3 regions of the Mycolicibacterium insubricum genome follow, and region 3 is predicted to be linked to each of the others. Evidence: predicted binding sites of a transcription regulator. Region 3 holds the regulator's gene; each other region holds the start of a gene.

Region 1 (7,513 bases), 2.0 Mb from region 3:
GGGTGTTTCGGACTGGTGGACCATCCGCGCGCGGCGCTGACCCCCTCCTTCTCAGCTCAGCGCGGGGATGACCGCCCGTTCGAACAGCTCGAGGCCGCGGTGATCGTGCGCGGCGTCGGGGAAGTAGCAGATCAGGTATTCGCAGCCGAGGTCCTTGAGCCGGGCCAGCTGCCCGATGACCTGTTCGGGGGTACCGGTGCCGGGTCCGCGCATGGCGGTGACCATGGACTCGGTCGCCGCGTCACCGACCAACGGGCTGTACACGCCCCGCAGGTGCGCCAACCGGGCGTCAACCTCGGCCTCGGTGTCCGCGATCACCACGTTGATGTTGGCCGACCGCACGACCGCGTCGTAATCGGTGCCGACGTCGTCGCAGTGCCCGGCCAGCACCCGGGACTTGTGCGCGAACTGTTCGGGGTCGCCGGAGAAGTTGGTGTACTGCGCGTATTTGGCGGCGATCTTCAGCGTCACCTTCTCCCCTCCCCCGGCGATCCACAGAGGAATCCCGTTCTCCTGCAGGGGTTTCGGTGCGACAATCGCGCCGTCGACCTGGTAGTGGCGGCCGTCGAAACTGACCCGACCGTCGCGCCAGGCGTCGCGCATGATCTGCACGCCCTCGTCGAGGCGGGCCAGCCGCTCCCGGGCCGGCGGGAACCCGTAACCGTAGGCGCGCCACTCGTGTTCGTACCAGCCGGCGCCGATGCCCATCTGGATGCGTCCGCCGGAGATGATGTCGGCGGTGGCGGCCACTTTGGCCAGGTACACCGGGTTGCGGTAGCTCATCGCCGTGCACATCTGGCCCAGCTTGATCCGGCTGGTGCCGGCCGCGAACGCCGACATCAGCGACCACGCTTCGTGGGTGGCCTCGTCGGTGGGCAGCGGCACGGTGTGGAAGTGGTCGTAGACCCACAGCGAATCCCACGCATCACCGTCGTCGGCGCGCCGGGCCAGCCCGTTCATCACCGCCCACTGCTCGCTCGAGTCGATGCCGACGAGGTCCAGTCGCCAGCCCTGCGGGATGAACATTCCGAAGCGCATGGGCCGACTGTAGCCGCGGCAGCGCGGCTGGAGGCGGGGCCCGGGGACCGGAGATGCTGCCGGGTCGGACTGGGGTGGAGCGGAGCGCGAGTCGCGCGCCGGGTCCTGGCCCGGGGCACCCCTCGAGGCTTGCAGATTTTCTCATAGAATTCTTATTTATCGGGCCCCCGATTTGGGCCCTTCCGATCGATTTCCTGTCGGTGGCCCGAACTAATGTTCTAAGTATGAACAGGAACGCGTACGCCGATCGGGAGGCGATCTTCGCCGCCCTGGCGGACGCCGAAGCCGCCTACCAGAAGCTCGCCAACTGCTCCCTCGACGCGCTGACCTCGGAGGAAGTGCTGGACGTCCTGGAGCGCAGGGAGACGTTGGCCTGGAAGCAGCCGGCCGTGGACCACCGGTTGTTGGCCCGCTTGGCCGCCGACGGCAACCCGGGCAAGCTCGGGGCCGCCACGCTGTCACGGGTCCTGGAGGAGCGGCTGCGGATCTCCCGCGCGGCGGCCAAGCGGCGGTTGGACGACGCCGCCGATCTCGGACCCCGAATGACCCTCGACGGCGCGGCGTTGGAGCCGCTGCTGCCGGCGGTGGCCGCCGCCCAGGCTGAGGGACGGATCAGCCCCGAGCATGTGGCCATCGCCCGCGAGGTCTACGCGCAGATACCGTCCGCGGTGACGGCCAAGTGGCGCGGGTACGCCCAGGTCGAGCTCGCCGAACTGGCCGCCGAACACGGCCCGGCGATGTTCCGGCGGCTGGCGAATCTGCTGCTCACCGTCTTGGACCCCGACGGTGACTTCTCCGACCGACAGCGCCAGAACAAGCGGGGTCTGGTGCTCGGCCCGCAGTGCCGGGACGGCTCCAGCAAGCTGTCCGGAGTCCTCACTCCCGAAGCCCGCGCCACCCTGGAGCCCTTGCTGGCGAAGCTGGCCGCCCCGGGAATGTGCAACCCGGCCGACGAACATCCCTGCGTGTCCGGCACGCCGGGCGAGGACCAGATCCGCAACGACGCCCGGACCTGGAAACAGCGCAACCATGACGCCCTGCTCGCGGTATTGCGCGCGATGCTGGCCTCCGGAGACCTCGGCCAGCACAACGGCCTTCCGGTCACCGTGATCGTCACGACGACGCTCGCCGAAATGGAAGCCGCCGCGCACGCCGGCGCCCAGATCGACGCCGCGGCGGGGCCCGCCCATCGGGATCTACCGACCGGCGGGGACCGGCCGGCGACCGGCCGCCAGGCGCCGCCGGACCCGAGCTCCGGGGCGCTGACCGGTTGGGCGACCACCGCGGGCGGGTCCCGGCTGCCGATGAGCGACGTGATCCGGCTTGGCTCACACGCGGTCCACTACCTGGTGATCTTCGACGGCCGGGGCCGCGCGTTGTGGCTGGGCCGCTCCAAACGAATAGCGTCGGCCGACCAGCGGATCGTGCTGGTGGCCCGGGACCGCGGCTGCACGCGGCCCGGATGCACGGCAAGCGCCTACGACTGCCAGGCCCACCATCTGGGCCGGGGCTGGCGCAATGGCACCGACACCAACATCGATGACCTCGGGCAGGCCTGCGGACCGGACAATGTGATGGCCGACCAGTTCGACTGGACGACCGTGCTCAACGACAACGGCCGCGTGGAATGGCACCCGCCGCCCGCGCTGGACCGCGGCCAGAGCCGGGTCAACGCGTTCAACTTCCCCGAAGACCTGCTGGTGGACCTGCGGCGCCGTCGCGCACGACTGCGCGGCCAGCCCGATCCCGGCCCGGCGCCGCCTCCGTATCCGCCCACGCCGCCCGGCGCCGATCCGCCGGGAACCGCACCGGGTTGGTTGGAGGACGCGGTCGCGTGCGCGGGCTGGATGTCCTACTTCGATGAGACCGATGCCGAACTTGACGAGATCGCTGCGGCCACCGGGTACGACTGCGCCGGGTACCCCTGGGACCCTGACTGCAATCCCGACTGCCACGACGACGGGCGCACCGAAATAACCGACGAGGAGCTGGCCCGCCTCATCGCCCGCGACCCCGAACGCCACCTTGCCGAGCGCTGAGCTGCGGCCCGGGCTCAGGTGGTCCGCAGCGAGGCCACCATTCGGTCGATGACGCCGGCGTCCGGCGCGCCGTCGATGCCCTGCTCCAGGCTGATCACGAACAACACCGTGCCGTCCTGGCCGGGAACGGTGGTGGCGACCATGCTGTGCAGCGCGGACGGGCCGGTGCACGCGTCGGCCTTGATTCCGGTGACCGTCGCAATCACCTGAACCGCGGGGCGGCCCGAGACGGTCAGGCTCTTGGGGGAACTCAGCGACACCGCGGGCACCTGACCGTCCTCGGAGGTGTAGATGTCGGCCACCTTCGTCGCCTCGGCGTTGACGGACTGGTTGATGTCGGAGATGTCGGAGGATCCGGGCACCCCGGAGACGGCCAGCGAGGACTTTGCGCACTTAGGGTTGTCCAGCGAGGCGGCGCCGCTCATCGTTCTGATCGGGCAGTAGCCGAACGGCCCGTCGGGGCACTTCTTCTCCCAGCCGATCAGCGTCCCGCAGCTGCTCACCTCCCAGTTCCCCGGCACGTCGTAGGACAGCCCTCGCTTGGCCTCGACGGTCTGCCAGCCGGTCGGGGTGTTCGGGGCCGCCTTGCCGAGGCAGGCGTTGGAACCGCGTGGCGGGACCGACACCGAGGTCGACGGGAATAGCGGCTCGCTGGTCGTCGCCTGCGGGGTGGAGCTCACCCCGGCCCCGGTGGTGGACGCCACGGCCCCGGTGGTTTCGGAGTTCGTGCCACCGAGCCCCCACAGCAGGGCCCCGGTGGCGACCAGTACCACCACCACCGCCAGCGCGGTCAGCGCGATGACCCGCCATTTGCGCGACGGCGGCTCCGGGGCGCCGGCGCCGCCCAGCGACGGCGCCTCGCCGTACCACTGCTGATAGGACTGCAGCCCCGGCTGCGCCCAGGGCTGAGCATCGGGCTGGGCCCAGGACTGCTGCGGATCGGGCTGGGCCCAGGACGGGCCGTCGGGCCGTTGCCAGGGTGACCCACCGCCCTGCGGCATGCCGGGATAGCTCATACCGGCCAACCTAACAGCGCCGACGACGGCCTTCGCGCACCAAATCCGCGAACCAGATCGGTGCACCAGATCGGTGCACAGCCACGCCCGGCGAAACTCCCCGGAACGCGAAATTCCCCCGAACGCCTCGGGCGTTCGGGGGAATTCGTGTCAGTGCGTCAGAGCAGCGAGGCCGGCGGGTTGAACCGGTCGCCATAGCGGGCGGCCAGCTCCTTGGCCCGGGCGACGAACGCCTCCCGGCCCACACCGAGGGGTCCCTCGTAGCCCACGATGAACTGCGCCGAACCACCCGTGTAGGGCGGGTAGCCGATGCCCATGATGGACCCGATGTTGGCGTCGGCGGTGGACGTCAGCACCCCCTCGTCGAGGCACTTCTGGGTCTCGATCGCCTCGGCGAACAGCATCCGGTCGATCATGTCCTGCAGCGGGATCTGGGTCGACCCGGACTTGAAGGTCTCCGCCAGGCCCGGCCACAGGCCAACCCGCTTCCCGTCGGCGTAGTCGTAGAAGCCAGCACCCTTCAACCGGCCGCCCCGGCCGAGCTCCAGCATCTTCTCGACAACGATCTCGCCCGGGTGCGGCGTGTAGCTGCCGCCCTCGGCCTCGACGCCCTCCTTGGTGGCCACCGCGATCTTGTGCATGAGCTCCAGGTTCAGCTCATCGGACAGCTGCAGCGGCGCCGCCGGGTAACCGGCCTGCAGACCCGCCTGCTCGACCGACGAGGCGGCGATGCCCTCGCCCAGCATGGCGATGGCCTCCTGCACGAAGGTGCCGATGACCCGGCTGGTGAAGAAGCCGCGGCTGTCGTTGACGACGATCGGGGTCTTCTTGATGGCCAGCACGTAGTCGAACACCCGGGCCAGGGTCTCGTCGGAGGTCTTCTCCCCCTTGATGATCTCCACCAGCGGCATCTTGTCGACCGGCGAGAAGAAGTGGATGCCGATGAAGTCGTCCTGGCGCTTCACCCCGGTGGCCAGACCGGTGATCGGCAGGGTCGAGGTGTTGGAGCCCAGCACCGCGTTCGGCTCGACGATGTCCTCGATCTCCTGGAACACCTTCTGCTTGAGCTCCACGCTCTCGAAGACGGCCTCGATGACGAAGTCGACACCCTTGAGGTCGGCGGCGTCCGCGGTCGGGGTGATCCGGCCCAACAGCTCCGCGGACTTCTCCTCGGTGGTCCGCCCGCGCCCCAACGCCTTGGCCTCGAGCTTCTCCGAGTAGCCCTTGCCGCGCTCGGCGGCCTCGAGCGAGACGTCCTTGAGGACAACGTCGTAGCCGGCCTTGGCCGAGACGTAGGCGATGCCCGCGCCCATCATGCCGGCGCCGAGCACACCGATCTTGGTGATCGGGGTCTTCTCGATGCCCTTGGGGCGGCTGCCGCCACCGTTGATGGTCGCCATGTCCACAAAGAACGCCTGGATCATGTTTTTGGCGGTCTGGCCGGTGACCAGCGAGGTGAAGTAGCGGCTCTCGATCCGGCTGGCGGTGTCGAAGTCCACCTGCGCACCCTCGACCGCGGCGGCCAGGATGGCCCGCGGCGCGGGCATCGGGGCGCCCTTGAGCTGCTTGCGCAGCAGCGCCGGGAACGACGGCAGGATGGCCGCCAGCGCCGGGGTGGACGGGGTGCCGCCGGGCATCTTGTAGCCCTGCTTGTCCCACGGCTGCACTGCGGCACCCTCCGGGTTGGCCTTGAGCTCCTCCTTGATCCAGGCCTTCGCCCTCGGGACCAGCTCGTCGACGCTGCCGACGACCTCGTCGACCAGACCGGTGTCCTTGGCCTTGGCCGGCTTGAAGCGAGTGCCCTGCGCGAGCACCTCCATGAAGGCCTTCTGGATGCCGAACATCCGGACAGAGCGGGTCACGCCGCCGCCGCCGGGCAGCAGGCCCAGGGTGACCTCGGGCAGGCCGATGACCGAACCCGGGACGTCCGCGGCGATGCGGTGGTGGCACGCCAGCGCGATCTCCAGGCCGCCGCCCAGCGCCGCGCCGTTGATGGCCGCGACGACCGGCTTGCCGAGGGTCTCCAGGGCGCGCAGGTCGGCCTTGATGAACTCGACCTCGTCGAACGCCTCCTGGGCGTTCTCCGGGCCCACCGCGAGCATGCCCTTGAGGTCACCGCCGGCGAAGAAGGTCTTCTTCGCGCTGGTGATCACCACGCCGGTGATGGAGTCCTTCTCGGACACCAATCGCGCGACGGTGTTGTGCATCGACTCCTTGTAGTGCTCGTTCATCACGTTGGCCGAGCCGGTCGGATCGTCGAGCGTGAGCGTGACGATGCCGTCGGCATCCTGGTCCCACTTGATGGTGTTCTCTGCCATGACTTCTTATCCTTTGCTTCGCCGCGGCTCAGACGCGCTCGATGATGGTGGCCACGCCCATGCCGCCGCCGATACACAGCGTGATCAGGGCACGCCGGGCGCCGCGACGCTCCAGCTCGTCGACCATGGTTCCGGTGATCATGGCGCCGGTGGCGCCCAGCGGGTGGCCCATCGCGATGGCGCCACCATTGACGTTGAGCTTCTCGTCGGGGATGCCCAGGTCCTTCTGGAACTTCAGCACCACCGAGGCGAACGCCTCGTTCAGCTCGAACAGGTCGATGTCATCGACGGTCAAGCCGGCGCGGGCGAGCACCTTCTCGGTGGCCGGGGTGGGCCCGGTCAGCATGATGGTGGCGTCGGCGCCGCTGGTGGCGGTGGCGACGATGCGGGCCCGCGGGGTGAGGCCCTGGCTGGTGCCGGCCTTCTCGCTACCGATCAGCAGCAGCGCGGCGCCGTCGACGATGCCGGAACTGTTACCACCGGTGTGCACGTGGTTGATCTTCTCGACCCAGTGGTACTTCTGCAGCGCCACATCGTCGAAGCCGCCCATGGCGGCCAGCGCCTCGAACGCCGGGCGCAGCTTGCCCAGGTCCTCGACGGTGGTGCCGGGACGCATGTGCTCGTCGTGGTCCAGGACGACCAGGCCGTTCTGGTCGCGAACCGGGATGACGGACTTGGCGAAGTAGCCGCCCGACCAGGCGGCAGCGGCGCGCTCCTGCGAGCGTGCGGCGTAGGCGTCGACGTCGTCGCGGGTGAAGCCCTCCATGGTGGCGATCAGATCGGCACCGATTCCCTGCGGCGCGATGTAGTTGTCGAAGGTGAACGGGATGTCGGAGAACATCGCGCCGCCGTCAGCGCCCATGGGAACGCGGCTCATCGACTCCACACCACCGGCGTAGATCAGGTCGTCCCAGCCGGAGCGGATCTTCTGCGCGGCGGTGTTGACGGCCTCCAGGCCGGAGGCGCAGAACCGGTTGAGCTGGTAGCCACCGGTGGTGTCGGGCAGACCGGCGGCCAGCACCGCGGTGCGGGCGATATCGGCACCCTGGTCACCGACCGGCGACACGCAGCCCAGCAGCACGTCGCTGATCAGGGTCTCGTC
Region 2 (7,513 bases), 800 kb from region 3:
GTCCCAACGGGAATCGCGCAGGGTGTCGTCCAGCAGCGCGGTCAGGTTCTTGTTGATCGGGTAGACCAGGCCGATCTTCTCCTGCAGGAACCGGGAGAACGTCTCGACGTGCCGGGCCTCATCCATGGTCTGGGTGGCGGCGTAGAACTTGGCGTCCATGTCCGGGACCACTTCGACGATCTTGGCCGCGCACATCATCGCGCCCTGCTCGCCGTGCAGGAACTGGGAGAACTGCCAGGCTTGGGAGTGCTGGCGCATGGCGGCCCGCAGCTTGTCGTCGGCGGACTCCCACATCGGGCTGCCGAACAGCGGCAGCACCTCGTCGGGCAGCCCGAGCGGGTTCATCGGGTCGACGTCGGTGGACCAGTCAATGCGCGACTGGGCATCCCATTGCTTGTCCTTACCCTTCTGGTACAGGGAAAGCAGCCTCGCCCGGCTGTCGTCGTACTCCCAGGTGAAGCGCGTTTCGCCGGAGCACGGGACGCCCCACGAATACGATTCCGGGATTTCGGTGTATTTGTCTTTGGTGGTCATGGCCTGCCCCCTCGGCACCCGGCATGAATGTGATGCCCATCACGATCCGCTCTTTTGGGGACTTTGTCACGTGTGCCGTCAGAGGTTCAGGCCGGAGAACATGATCCGGTTCGGGTCGTACTTGGCCCGGGTGGCGCTGAGCCGGGACAGGTTCGCGCCGAAATACCGCGACGTGGGTTGGTTCACCTCGAGATAGTTCACGTAGGCGCCCACCGACGCCGAAGCGACCGCCTGGTGCGCGGTCGCCAGCCACCCGGTGGCCGCCGCCGGTGATCCGGAGGTTTCCACGTACCACTGCACCAGTGCGGAGTGCTGCCGCCACGGGAATGCCGTCGCACCCGGCGCGACGGTGGCCAGCGCTCCGTCGAGCGCGTGCATGATCACCAACGGCCGCCCGGCTCCGCTCGGGAACGCGTTGAAGGCAGCGGCGATCCCCTGCGCGGCGGCCGGGGTGATCGTCTGGAACACATCGGAGCCGCCCACGTAGCCGAGCGGCGCCGGGTTGAGGTTGTCGGCGGCGAGATACTTCACCAGGTCCAGGTGATTGAAGGTGCGAGTGTCCGTCGCGGCGGGTTGCGCCCCCACCGCCTTGGTCAGCGCGGCCGCGACGGCGCCACCGGTGCCCACCGGACAGGTCGCCAGGATCCGGCAGTCGGGATTCCGCGGGTCGTTGCCGGCGTCGACGAGCGCCCAACTGTTGCGGTCGGCGGTGCGCAGCCAGCTCTGCCAACCGAGTAGCACCTGCGGGAACGCCTGCAGCGGGTAGTGCAGGTTCACCACGTCGACGTCGCCGACCGGGAAGGTCGCGAAGGTCAGTGATGTCGTCACGCCGAAATTGCCGCCGCCACCGCCGCGTAACGCCCAGAACAGATCCGGGTTCTGCGCCGACGACGCGGTGACGGCGTTCCCGCCTGGCAGCACCACCGTCGCCGACACCAGTTGGTCGGAGAGCAGCCCGGCGTGCCGCGACGAGGCGCCCAGCCCGCCGCCGAGCGCGTGGCCACCCGCACCGACCGTCGGGCAGGTTCCGGTCGGGATCCCCCGGCCGTTCGCCGCCAATACCTGGTGGATGTCGTAGAGGTGCGTCGCCGGCGTCACCGTGACGTGGCCGGTGCCGGCGTCGTAGGCGATGTCGCCGGGCAGTTGCCGCAGGTCCAGGACCATGACGCCGTTGGCCGTCGACGCACCGACGTAGGAGTGACCGCCGCCGCGCGGTGCCACGTTGGCACCACGCTTGGCGGCGAACTCCATCGTCTTCTGCACGTCGGCCAACGAGGTCGGGGTGACGACGGCGGCCGGCTTCATACCGTCGAAGTTGGTGTTGAACACGGCCTTGCTGGCGTCGAACTGCCCGTTGTCGGGGAGTTTCACCTGCCCTTGGATGGCGTTGGAGAGCTCTGCCCAGGCGTCGGATCTCGGATCGGCGCCCGCTCGGGGCAGTCCGAAGAGCGCTCCGGCGGCCACAGCGCCCGCGGCACCCACGGCGCCGCGGAGAAATTCCTGGCGGGATATCCCGCGCGGTTCCGGCATCTTCGGATTGTTGCCCACCGTGGGTCTGGAACCGGCGCGGAAGGGGGCGCGTCCAGGTCTCGATCGCGTGAAGAATCGAAAACACCCCCGGCCCAAGCGGACCGAGGGTGTTCCCGTGGCTACTGCTTAGTGGGCGTGGCCGTGGTGGCCGTGCCCGGCGTGCTCGTCCTCCTCGACGGGCTTCTCGACGACAGCCGTTTCGGTGGTCAAGATCATCCGGGCCACCGACGCGGCGTTGAGCACCGCGTTGCGGGTCACCTTCACCGGGTCGATGATGCCGTCGGCGACCAGGTCGCCGTAGGACAGCGTGGCCGCGTTGAAGCCCTGCCCGGCAGGCATTTCGGCAACCTTGCTGACCACCACGGCACCGTCCAGGCCGGCGTTGCTGGCGATCCAGAACAGCGGCGCGGTGATGGCGGCCTCGAACACGTCGACGCCGATCGCCTCGTCACCGGACAGCGACGAACGCAGGGCGTCCAGCCCGGCGCGGGCGTGCACCAGCGCCGAACCACCGCCGGGGATGATGCCCTCCTCGACCGCGGCCTTGGCGGCGGCGACGGCGTCCTCGACGCGGTGCTTGCGCTCCTTGAGGGCGGTCTCGGTGGCCGCACCGACCTTGATCACCGCAACGCCGCCGGCCAGCTTGGCCAGGCGCTCCTGCAGCTTCTCGCGGTCCCAGTCCGAATCGCTGGCCTCGATCTCGCTGCGCAGCACGCGCTTACGCTCGTCGATGGCGGCGGCGGTACCGCCGCCGTCGACGATCACGGTGGCGTCCTTGCTGACCACCACGCGCCGGGCGGTGCCCAGCACGTCGAGGCCGACCTCGCGCAGCAGCAGCCCCACATCGGGGTTGACGACCTGAGCGCCGGTGACGACGGCCAGATCATCGAGGAACGCCTTGCGTCGGTCACCGAAGAACGGCGCCTTGACCGCAACGGCCTTGAGCGTCTTGCGGATTGCGTTGACGACCAGGGTCGACAGCGCCTCGCCCTCGACGTCCTCGGCGACGATCAGCAACGGCTTGCCGGACTCGGCGACCTTCTCCAGCAGCGGCAGCAGGTCGGGCAGCGAGCTGATCTTGTCGCGGTGCAGCAGCACCAGCGCGTCTTCCAGGATCGCTTCCTGCAGGTCGAAGTCGGTGACGAAGTAGGCCGAGATGAAGCCCTTGTCGAAGCCGACGCCGTCGGTGACCTCGAGGTAGGTGTCCATTGTCGAGGACTCCTCGATGGTGACGACGCCGTCCTTGCCGACCTTCGTCATCGCCTCGCCGACCATTTCGCCGACCTCCGCGTCGCGCGAGGACACGGTGGCGACCTGGGCGATGGCGGTCTTGCCGTCGACCGGGATCGCGGCGGCCAGCAGTGCCTCCGACACGGCGTCGGCGGCCTTGGCGATGCCGGCGCCGAGCGCGATCGGGTTGGCGCCGGCGGCCACGTTGCGCAGGCCGGCCTTGACCAGCGCCTGTGCCAGCACCGTCGCGGTGGTGGTGCCGTCGCCGGCAACGTCGTTGGTCTTGGTGGCGACGGACTTGACCAGCTGGGCGCCCAGGTTCTCGAACGGGTCTTCCAGGTCGATCTCGCGGGCGATGGTCACGCCGTCGTTGGTGACGGTCGGGCCGCCCCATGCCTTGGCCAGGACGACGTGGCGGCCGCGCGGGCCCAGGGTGACCTTGACCGCGTCGGCCAGCTTGTCGACACCGGCCTCCATCGCGCGGCGGGCGGTCTCGTTGAATTCAATTTGCTTGCTCATCAGAGTCTTTCGCTAGATAGCGGACTTCGCTGGGTACGCGACCGCCCCGGAGATGGCCCGCATCCACGAGCGATCTCCGGGGCGGAACACGATCTGTCTACTTGGAGACGACGGCCAGCACGTCGCGGGCCGACAGGATCAGGTACTCCTGGCCGTTGTACTTGATCTCGGTGCCGCCGTACTTGCTGTAGATGACGACGTCGCCCTCCGACACGTCCAGCGGAATCCGCTCGTCGCCGTCCTCGTTCCAGCGGCCGGGGCCAACTGCGACGACGGTGCCTTCCTGCGGCTTCTCCTTGGCGGTGTCGGGAATGACCAGACCGGACGCGGTCGTGGTCTCGGCCTCGTTGGCCTGCACGAGGATCTTGTCCTCCAGCGGCTTGATGTTCACGCTCGCCACGATGTGGAGCCCCTTCACTTCTGAGGTTGGAGGCCCGGGCCGCGGCCCGAACCGTTGTTACCAGGTATCGGCAGTTGGCCGAACCCCTCGCGCCGTCGTCGCGGGTGCCGACACAGGAGACGTCCGCCTGCCAGCTAGCACTCTATACACGGGAGTGCTAGCACTCAAGGGCGGAGGGCTGCAATTTCGCTGCCAGCCGATCCGAATGGTTCTTTATCGAACAATTTTTCGCCCATTTGTGGTATAGATCATATTTTGGGCGTAATATTGACAGTATGTTCGAAGTGGTGGTATCCGATCCGGCCGAGCTCCGCGGCCTGGACGACGCCGCCCTGATCGACGCGATGACCGCCGCGAACCGAGCCGCCAACGCCGTCGAGGCCCGCAAGCTCGCCATCATCGCCGAGTTCACCCACCGGCGCTGCGACGAGGAGGAGCATCCCGAATGGGGATGTGACGACTGGGATGCCGCAGCCGCGGAGATCTCGTGCGCCCTGACCGTCGGCCACGGCCGGGCGATGCGCCAGATGCGGATCGGGCTGGCCATGGCCGACAGGCTTCCGAAGGTGGGTGCCGCCTTCCTGGCCGGGGCCTTCGACGTCACCGCCGCGGCCACGCTCGCCGAGCGCACCTCTCTGGTGACCGACGCCGACGCGCTGCGCAGCATCGATGCCCGGCTGGCCGCGGCCGCCCTCGGATTCCCGGCGCTGTCCAAGATGAAGCTGGAGAGGGCGATCGATGCGGCGGTCGCCGAACTCGATCCCGACGCCGTACACCGGGCCCAAGGCAGCTATGAGGGCCGGGAGATCAATATCGGCGATCCCCGCAACGACGAGAACGGGCTGGCCACCGTGTGGGGGCGGCTGACCGCTACCGATGCCGTGCTGTTCGACGCCGCACTGAACAACCTGGCTCGCACCGTGTGCGACGACGACCCCCGCACCCTGAGGCAGCGCCGCGCCGACGCCGTCGGTGCACTGAGTGCCCGCGCCGATCGCCTGACCTGTCGCTGCGATGACCCGAAGTGCCCGGCCAAGACCGGCAAGATTCCCGCGGCCACCATCCACGTTCACGTCGTCGCCCAGACCGTGGCGTCCCGCAAGGCCGCGATCATGCTGGATCGCCCCGGAACCGTCCTGCCGCCGACCGTTCTCGACGAGGTGATCGCCAACGGGGCCCGGGTCCAGGACCTCCCCAAGCCCAAGGACGAACCGGAACCCCGGTACCGGCCTTCGGCCGGCCTGGCGGATTTCATCCGCAGTCGGGACATGACCTGCCGGCACCCCGGCTGCGACCGCCCGGCCTATCAATGCGACCTCGACCATGTCGACGCCCGCTCCGACGGGGGAGCCACCCACCCGGCGAATCTCGGCCCGCGATGCCGTCGGCATCATCTCGTGAAAACTTTCTGGCACGGCTGGACCAACCATCAGGAGCCCGACGGCACCTTGACCATCACCACCCCCACCGGTCACAGCTACACCACCAAGCCGCTCAGTGCCCTGCTGTTCCCGGACTGGGACACGAGCACCGGACCCGCCCCGCCACCGCGGCGCCGGCGCAAGTCGCCGAGCCCGGATGCGGGCGTGATGATGCCGGTGCGCAAGACCACGCGGCGCAAGGCCCGCGCGCGGCGGATCAAGCAGGAACGGGAGTCCAACGCGCTGGCCCGGGCATTGGAACACGCGCGAGTGGGTGCGGCGGTCGCCGAGGCCGACCGGACTCCCCCGCCCGGCTACGACGAGCCCCCGCCGTTCTAAAGGTCCAGCCCTTCCAGCCCCAGCAGATGCTGGGACACGTCACCGACCATCTCGACGTCGACCAGCCGTTCGGTGAAGTACCAGCCGGCGTCGTCGCGGGCGAAGGAGTCCCGGTACCGGCCGACGACGATCGGCTGCAGCGCCAAGGTATCGGTGCGCTGCACCACGACGAAGGTCGAACGGGCGGTGGCGGTGTCGCCGTCGACATCCACGATCGGGTTGAGCACCAGGTGCCGGGTCCGAGGTGTATTTCTGGCATCCGGGTAGCGGCGGGTGGTCGCGGCGAACAGCCCGGCGATCGCCGCGGGGCCCGCCACGCCCATGAAGTTGCCCCGCCCGAGCAGGACCCCCACCCCGTCGAAGTCCCCGGCGTCGATGAGTTCCGCGTACCGGTACAGCAATTCGGTGACGGCCAACTTGTCGGCGAGATGCTCGGTCATGGAAGCTCCCTCGTTGCAGCTGCTCAGTACAGCTGGCTGATGGTGATCGGCATACCGGGATCGCTGGCCACCTCCAGTGCCGACGGCACGGCCCCGGCGGCCAGCAGATGCGCGGCGAAGGCGGCGATCATCCCGCCGTTGTCGGTGCACAGCCGCGGCGGAGGTACCCGCAGCGTTAAACCGGCTGCCGCGCAACGCTCCTCGGCCAACTCTCGCAGCCGGGAGTTGGCGGCGACCCCGCCGCCGATGAGCAGCGTTGAGACGCCGACGTCGGTGGTCGCGCGGACGGCCTTGCGGGTCAGCACGTCCGCGACGGCCTCCTGGAAGCCCGCGGCGACGTCGGCCGGCGACGCATTCGGGTGGGCCTCCAGGTGCCGGGCGACGGCCGTCTTGAGGCCGGAGAAGCTGAACGCGTACGGATCGTCGCGGGGACCGGTCATCCCGCGCGGGAACACGATCGCCTCCGGGTCACCGGTGCGGGCGAGATCGTCGAGAACCCGCCCGCCCGGGTAGCCCAGCCCCAGCAGGCGAGCCACCTTGTCGTAGGCCTCTCCCGCGGCGTCGTCGAGGGTGCTGCCGAGTTCCACGATGGGTTCGCCCAGCGACCGGATGTGCAGCAGGTGGGTGTGCCCGCCGGACACCAACAGCGCCACAGACTCCGGCAGCGGTCCGTGCACATAGCTGTCGGCAGCCAGGTGGCCGCCGAGGTGGTTGACCCCGTAGAGCGGCACTCCCCAGGCCGCCGCATAGGCCTTGGCGGCCGCGACCCCAACCAGCAGAGCGCCGGCCAGGCCGGGTCCGATGGTCACGGCGACGGCGTCGGGGCGGGTGACCCCCGCGGTGTCCATCGCCCGGCGCATGGTCGGGCCGAGGGCCTCCAGATGCGCGCGAGAAGCGACCTCGGGCACCACCCCGCCGTAGCGGGTGTGTTCGGCGACGCTGGAGGCCACCTCGTCGGCCAGCAGGGCGACGGTGCCGTCCTCGTGCAGTTCGGCGATACCGACTCCGGTTTCGTCGCAGGAGGTTTCGATGGCCAGCACGATGGTCACGGGCACTCCTTGCGCATGGTGTAGGCGTCGGCCCGGCTCACCGGGTAGTAG
Region 3 (7,513 bases):
GGGGCGACAGGACGTCGTCATCCCGGTCAGCCACGCCCGGATGGCACATGCCGCCATGCCCGGCTCCCGACTGGAGATCTTCGACCGGGCCGGGCACTACCCGTTCGCCGACGATCCCGAGCGCTTCATCGACGTCGTCACGCGGTTCGTCGAGGAGACCGAACCCGCGGTGTACGACCAGGATCGACTACGGGCGCTGCTGTGCGCCGGAACCGATGACGAGGCGCTCTCGGGGTCCGCGCAGACCCGAGCGGCGGTATTGGAGGCGATCGAGGAGGACGAGCGCAGCGCGACCTGAGGCCGCTATGGGTGTCGGCTATCCCGCGTCGGCGCGGTGACGGCGCAGGTCCTCGATCTCGCGGGCGAAATCCTCGGCCGACTCGAACGACCGGTAGACCGACGCGAATCGCAGGTAGGCGACCTCGTCGAGGTCACGCAGAGGGCCCAGGATGGCCAGGCCGACCTCGTTGCTGGGGACCTCCGGGGAGCCCGCGGCGCGCACCGCGTCCTCGACCCGCTGGGCGAGCAGGTTCAGCTCGTCGTCGTCGACGTCGCGGCCCTGGCAGGCCCGCCGCACACCCTGGATCACCTTTTCCCGGCTGAACGGCTCGGTGACGCCGCTGCGCTTGACGACGGCCAAGACGGCAGTCTCCACGGTGGTGAACCGCCGACCGCATTCCGGGCAGGAGCGTCGCCGCCGAATGGCCTGTCCCTCATCGGCTTCCCGGGAATCGACCACGCGGGAATCGGGATGCCGGCAGAACGGGCAGTGCACGACCGATCCTTCCCGGCACCGCGACGGGAGCGGCGGTACCGTTGGCAAGCCTACAGAGCCCGCGACGCACACACCGGTTCCCATCGCCGGTTCAGCCGATCGGGGCGATGAGCGTCTGCCCGGCCTGCAGGGGCGCCGACTCCAGCATGTTGAGGTCCCGGATGCGCGCCACGGCCTGATCGGTGGACAGCTGCGGGGACACCCGGGCGGCCAGCGCGGCCAGCGTCTCCCCCGGCTGCACCCGGACCACCGCCAGGGTTTCCGCGACGGCGGTCTGCTCGGGCGCCGTCGCCAGGCCGCCGAACTGGCCGACCAGTCCGAGCCACACGGTGATCAATGCGGCCAGCACGGCCAGCCCGACCGTGGTGCCCGCGGTGATGGGGCGGCGCCGGTGGGCGGCCCGGGAGAACCGGACCCCGGTGCCGGAGTGACGCAGCGCGGCACCGGCGGGCCGGGCACCGCCGCGGGGCCGGCGGGTGACGGCACGCGGGGCCACCCGGATGGGGCGGGCGGCGCGCCGGGCGGGATAGTCCAGGTGAGCCGGACGGGACGCGGTCGGGCCGACCGCATCGAGGTCGACGGTGCGGATGTCGTCGTGCAGTACGGTCATGTCGGTCCCCTTCAAGTCGATATGTCGCTTATGTGTTCGAACTATATTCGAGCACCCGTTCGAATATCCAGTAGAAATCGAACGCGTAATCGAACTGTGTCCGAACACTAGCGCGAGGGTCCGACAAGTCGAGCGGCGAGGCCCGGCACGTCGAGCGGCGAGGAACGAGCCGCGAAGAGCGTGACGGTTACCCGCGCGGAGCCGCGAAGAGCTTGGCGGTAAATCGACACCGACAAGTCGAGCGGCGAGCTTGGCGATAACCAACACCGACAAGTTCGGGTCAGCCGGGCGTCTTCTCCGATCCCTCACCGAGCAGCAGGGACCGCACCAGGGCGCGAGGGCCGTAGGGCCGCAGCATGGTGCTGGCCGGGCGGGGCCGGACCCTCTGCGGCCACCAGAACCAGCGGCCGAGCAGCGCGGCGATCGACGGCGTCATGAACGACCGGACCAGCAGCGTGTCGAACAGCAGACCCATGCCGATGGTCGATCCGGCCTGACCGATCGAGGTCAGGTCGCTGGCCACCATTGAGGTCATGGTGAAGGCGAACACCAGGCCGGCGGCGGTGACCACCCCGCCGGTGCCGCCCATCGACCGGATGATGCCGGTGTTGAGCCCGGCGTCGATCTCCTCCTTGAACCGCGACACCAACAGCAGGTTGTAGTCGGAGCCGACGGCCAGCAGGATGATCACGCCGAACACCGGTGCGATCCAGTTGAGTTCGAGGCCCAGCAGGTGTTGCCAGACCAGCACCGACAAGCCGAACGCGGCGCCCAGGGACAGCAGCACCGTGCCGACGATGACGGCGGAGGCCACCAGCGCTCGGGTGATGATCAGCATCACCACGAAGATCAGGGTCGCCGCGGCCAGCCCGACGATCATGATGTCGTAGGCGGTCCCCGTCTGGATGTCGTTGTACACCGCCGCGGTGCCGGTCAGCGAGAAGTCGGCGCCGGCCAGTGGGGTGCCCTTGACGGCGGCCCGGGCCGATTCCAGGACCGGCTTGACCGCCGCGATGCCCGCCGGCGTGGCCGGATCGTTGGCGTTGACGATGATGAACCGGGCCGCCTTGCCGTCCGGGGACAGGAACAGCGCCAGGCCCCGCTGGAAGTCGGGATTGTCGAACGCCTCGGGCGGCAGATAGAAGTAGTCGTCGTTCTTCGACTGGTCGAAGGCCTCGCCCATGGCGGTGGCGGTGTCGGTCATCCGGCCCATCTGGGTGACCAGGCCGTTGAAGCTGCTGTGCAGGGTCAGCAGGGTGCCCTGCACGGACTTCACGACCGCGATGATCGGCGGGAGCTGCGCGATGAGTTGCGGGAAGACGGCCCGGAACTGCGACATGTTGCCCAGCATCGAGGTGGTGTTCTCACTGAACTTGTCGACGCCGTCGAGTGCGTCGAAGACCGACCGGATCGCCGCGCACACCGGGATGTTCAGACAGTTCTGCTCGAAGTAGAAGTAGTTGCGGATGGGCCGGACGGTGTCGTCGAAATCGGCGATGTTGTCCCGCATGTCGGCCAGGTTGACCGTCATGGCGGCCATGTCGTCGGTCATGTTCGACGTGGTGGCGTTCATCTTCGTCATCAGTGCCTGCATGCGTTCCATCGGGGCGACCACCGCGCCGAGATCGTCGGCCATCTTCTTCATGTCGGTCATCCGGTCGCGCATGAACTGCAGGTTCTCGGTGATCGGCAGCGACTGCATGCTGATCTGAAACGGGATCGAGCTGTGCTCGATCGGGCCGCCGAGCGGCCGGGTGATGCCCTGGACGCGGGCCACCCCCGGGGTGCGGAAGACGGCCTTGGCGATCCGGTCCAGCACGATCATGTCGGCCGGGTTGCGCATGTCGTGGTCGGTTTCCACCATCAGGATGTCGGGATTCATGGTGGCGGCGCTGAAATGCCGTTCCGCCGCGGTGTATCCGACGTTGGACGGCAGATCCTGTGGGATGTAGTAGCGGTCGTTGAAGCTGATCTTCATGGTCGGCAGGATGATCAGGCCGACGAGTGCGATCAGGATGCTGGCCACGGTCACCGGCAGCGGCCAACGGACCGCTGCGGTGCCGATCCGCCGCCAGCCGCGGGTCTTGATCGCCCGTTTCGGTTCCAGCAGGCCGAATCTGGTGGCCACCGCGACGATGGCCGGTGAAGCGGTCAGCGCGGCCGCGATCACCACCAGCAGACCCAGCGCCGACGGGATGCCGAGGGTCTTGAAGTAGTCCAGCCGGGCGAAGTGCAGACAGAACGTCGCGCCGGCGATGGTGAGCCCGGAGCCCAGCACGACGTGATAGGTGCCGGTGAACATGGTGTAGTACGCGGTTTCCGGGTCCTCGCCGTTCTGCCTGGCCTCCTGGTACCGGCCGATCAGGAAGATCCCGTAGTCGGTGCTCAAGGCGATGGCCAGCGACGACAGCAGGGCGACGACGAACGTGGAGAATCCCAGCAGGTGGTGGTCGCCGAGCAGGGCGACGACCCCGCGCGCGGTGCCCATCGACACACCGACCATGGCCAGGATGAGCAACACCGTGGACACGCTGCGGTAGACCACCGCCAGCATCAGGATGATGACGAGGCCGGTGACGCCCATCATCATGAGCATGGATTTGTCGGCGGCCTCGTTCATGTCCGCGATCAGTGCCGCGGGCCCGGTGACATAGGCCCGGATGCCGTCCGGCGGCGGGTTCTGTTCGACGATGTGCCGGACCGCGTCGACCGACGCGATCCCCTCGGTGCTGCCCTGATTGCCGGCAACGTTGATCTGCACGTACGCGGCGTGGCCGTCGCTGCTCTGGTTGCCGGCGGCGGTGATCAGGTCGCCCCAGAGGTTCTGCACGTGCTGGACGTGGTCGGTGTCCGCCTCCAGTGCGGTGACCAGGCCGTCGTAGTAGCGGTGTGCCGCGGCGCCGAGCGGCTCGTCGCCCTCCAGGACCACCATCACCATGCTGTCGGAGTCGGACTCCTCGAACTTGGCGCCGATGCGCTTGGCGGCGATGACCGACGGCGCGTCGGCCGGCGACATCGACACCGCGTGGTCGCGGGCGACCGACTCGATCGGCGGGACCAGCAGGTTGACCGCGGCCGTCAGCGCGACCCAGATCACGATGATCGGGACGGCGAAGGCCCGGACGAATCGCGGGAACGCGGGGCGCGGACTACCGCCTGCGCTGCTCATGCTGCCTTCACCAGGCAGAACGCCTGCGCCGAGGAGCCCGAGGCCTGCTGCTCGTCCTTGACGGCGCCGTTGACGGTGATCCGGCAGCCGAGGGTGTCGCTGTCGCCCTGGGCGACCAGATTGGCGACGACGGCGGGAATGGTGGTGGAGAAGCTGTGTGTCCACGGCAGGCCGGTGAAGACGGCCTCCTGCGGCTTGGCCTCGGCGTTGAGGAAACTCACCTTGCCGCTGGCCGTCGCCGGCCCGAACAGCTCGTAGGTGACCTGCTTGGGATTGAACGGCACGATCGTCTCCGGTCGATGGTCGGACGCGGCGAAAATCTCGTCGGAACCGAACTTCGCGCGCAACTGGATCACGCCCGCCGCACCGAGGGCGACGGCGATCAGCACGACGATCGCCACCCAGCTCCTTTTCAGCAGCGCCAACATCGCGGTCTCCTCAGTCTCGGCTCGACGATCCTTCCATAAATACCATACGGGGTATGGTATTAGCCAAGGCGGAGACACGCGCTCGAACAGATGTTTGATAAATGTGCGAGGGCGGACTATATTCGCCTACATGGTCGATAGCACTGAAACCGGGGCCGGCGCGGACCTCACCAAGCGGCAGGGCGCCATCCTGACGGTCATCCGCGAATCAGTGGCCACTCGGGGCTACCCGCCGAGCATCCGTGAGATCGGCGACGCCGTCGGGCTCACCTCCACCTCGTCGGTGGCCCATCAGCTGCGCGCCCTGGAACGCAAGGGCTATCTGCACCGCGATGCCAACCGGCCGCGCGCGGTCACCATCGAGTCGGCCGACTCCGGCCCGAACGCCGCGACCACCGAGGTCGCCGGTTCCGATGCGCTACCCGTTCCCACCTACGTCCCGGTGCTCGGCCGGATCGCGGCCGGCGGACCGATCCTGGCCGAAGAGGCCGTCGAGGAGGTCTTCCCGCTGCCGCGGGAACTCGTCGGCGAGGGAACCCTATTCCTGCTGAAGGTGGTCGGCGAATCGATGATCGACGCGGCGATCTGCGACGGCGACTGGGTCGTGGTGCGTCAGCAGAACGTCGCCGACAACGGCGATATCGTCGCCGCGATGCTCGACGGCGAGGCGACGGTCAAGACCTTCAAACGCACCGCCGGCCAGGTGTGGCTGATGCCGCACAACCCGGCTTTCGACCCGATCCCGGGCAACGACGCCGTCATCCTCGGCAAGGTCGTGACGGTAATCCGCCGGATCTAGGCACCCCAACCCAGCCGGGCCGTTGGCCCCGCGGAAAAAGGGGTGACGGTAATCCGCCGGATCTAGGCACCCCAACCCAGCCGGGCCGACTGCGTCAGTCGGCCCGGTGGAAACCGTTGGCCTGTGCGTGCTCCTCGTCGGCGAACCAGATGTCGGCGACGGTCTCCTCGTAGTACGCGCCGCCGGGCAAGTGGTAGTTGCCCGAGCGCATGCACGCCTTTATCGGGAACCCCGGAGGTGCCTGGTTCGGGTCGTCCAGCGGAAGATGGATCGCCGGATAGGCCGAATCGCCATGCGCAGCGGGCTCGGGCGCTTCCTCGACGGGTTCGGCAACCCGTTCCGGCGCCGCCGGTTCGGCGGCGTAGGCCGCGGGACCGGACGAGTAGTCGGCGCCGGGCGCGGGCTCACGGTAGCCCGACGAGTAGTCCTCGAACTGGCCGTACTTGTCGCCCCAGTCCGGCAGCGGCGGGAGCAGCGACGAAGATGCCGACTCGGCTACCGCGTGCCGTCCCGAGGGCGTCTCGTCGACGACGATGTCCTCGCTGAATCCGTAGCGCGTCGGCGCGGTGTCGACGGCGTCCTGGTCGTCGACGTCCTCCCCCCGCCGGGCGTGGGAGCCCTGGTGGGTGAACAGTTCGTCGTGGATGACCACCTCGGTGGTACCGGAGTTCTCGTCCTCCCAACTCGGTGCCGGTGCGCCCAGGTCGTCCTCACGCCAGCCGGAGTGCGAGTCGTATCCGGGTTCGTCGTAGTGACCGTCCTGGTCGTCCGTGCGATAGCCGGCCTCGTGGTACTCCGGCTCGTCGTAGTCGTAGGCATCGGGGCGGTCGTAGTCACCCTGGCGGTCGTAGTCCTGACCGCGACCGTAGCCCTGGCGCAGGTACTCGGCGTCCGCGTCGTCACCGGCAACCACCGCCGGCGCCTTCTTGCGACGACGGGCGGCCTGCCAGACCAGCAGCAGGATCAGCACCAGCGCGGCCGCCGGCAGCAGCCACCACAGCCAGGACCAACCGGCCCCGGTGCCCTTCTTGGCGGCGACGCTCGGCGGCGCGGGGGTGGTCGGCAGCGCCGTGTTGGCGACCTCGACCCCTTCCAGCTGGCCCGCGAGCGCATCCGGGGTGACGCTGAACTTGCGGTCCGTCGCGTTGAAGGTGAGCTCACCGCCGCTGAACTTCTGGGTCATCACGTCGCGGTCGATATCGTGCTCGGCGACGGGGACCCCGAGCGGGCCGGTGGCCCCGCCCAGCTTGTCCCAGGCCGCCTTCACCGGGCCGTTGACGACGATGGCGCCGTGGTCGGGGGTGGCGAAGATGACCGGGTGTTCGGCCGCGGCGAAGCTGGCCTGGGTGCCGTCGGGCACGCCGCCGTCGACCACGCCGCTGGTCGGGAAACCGAGTTCACCGGTGGGGCCGCCGGCCGATTCGTAGCGCTCCAGGATCGGCCCGGTCAGGGCGTGGGCGCCGGTGTCGGCGGTGTAGAAGATCTTGCCGCCGGCGAAGTTCTGCACGGTCCCGGCGTCGCCGACGGCGGCCGGGTCTCCCTCGCGGGCTCCGAGCGGTCCGCCCTTGCCGCCGGCGATCCGCCACGCGGTGTTGATGGCGGAGCTCGCGTCACCGGGGATCGGCAGACCGGCCAGTTCGCCGAGGTGATCGGCGGGTTCGGTGAATGCGCCGGTCGCGGTGTCGTAGGCGATGGTGCCGCCGCTGAACGACTGGGTGATGACCGAACCGTT

Evidence for each region. The regulator LexA, encoded in region 3, represses DNA repair genes until DNA is damaged. The targets are predictions, from matches to a motif close to CGAACANNTGTTCG.
Region 1: G6N16_RS20290 (HNH endonuclease signature motif containing protein) is a predicted target of LexA. The motif match lies at 1,245-1,258, and genes of this name have one in related genera.
Region 2: G6N16_RS07300 (HNH endonuclease signature motif containing protein) is a predicted target of LexA. The motif match lies at 4,431-4,444, and genes of this name have one in related genera.

What each region holds. Positions count from the first base shown of each region.
Region 1 covers NZ_AP022618.1:4,316,417-4,323,929, forward strand. The annotation lists gene G6N16_RS20280 (hypothetical protein) at 1-40, shown strand, start outside; gene G6N16_RS20285 (LLM class F420-dependent oxidoreductase) at 52-1,038, opposite strand; gene G6N16_RS20290 (HNH endonuclease signature motif containing protein) at 1,263-3,077, shown strand; gene G6N16_RS20295 (DUF8017 domain-containing protein) at 3,092-4,093, opposite strand; gene G6N16_RS20300 (3-hydroxyacyl-CoA dehydrogenase NAD-binding domain-containing protein) at 4,252-6,411, opposite strand; gene G6N16_RS20305 (acetyl-CoA C-acetyltransferase) at 6,440-7,513, opposite strand, start outside.
Region 2 covers NZ_AP022618.1:1,516,343-1,523,855, reverse strand. The annotation lists gene G6N16_RS07320 (ferritin-like domain-containing protein) at 1-534, opposite strand, end outside; gene G6N16_RS07315 (FAD-binding oxidoreductase) at 613-2,064, opposite strand; gene groL (chaperonin GroEL) at 2,191-3,813, opposite strand; gene groES (co-chaperone GroES) at 3,911-4,213, opposite strand; gene G6N16_RS07300 (HNH endonuclease signature motif containing protein) at 4,489-5,973, shown strand; gene G6N16_RS07295 (nuclear transport factor 2 family protein) at 5,970-6,413, opposite strand; gene tsaD (tRNA (adenosine(37)-N6)-threonylcarbamoyltransferase complex transferase subunit TsaD) at 6,437-7,462, opposite strand; gene rimI (ribosomal protein S18-alanine N-acetyltransferase) at 7,459-7,513, opposite strand, start outside.
Region 3 covers NZ_AP022618.1:2,312,344-2,319,856, reverse strand. The annotation lists gene G6N16_RS11105 (alpha/beta fold hydrolase) at 1-298, shown strand, start outside; gene nrdR (transcriptional regulator NrdR) at 317-775, opposite strand; gene G6N16_RS11095 (LysM peptidoglycan-binding domain-containing protein) at 867-1,385, opposite strand; gene G6N16_RS11090 (MMPL/RND family transporter) at 1,666-4,554, opposite strand; gene G6N16_RS11085 (MmpS family transport accessory protein) at 4,551-4,982, opposite strand; gene lexA (transcriptional repressor LexA) at 5,113-5,781, shown strand; gene G6N16_RS11075 (LGFP repeat-containing protein) at 5,876-7,513, opposite strand, start outside.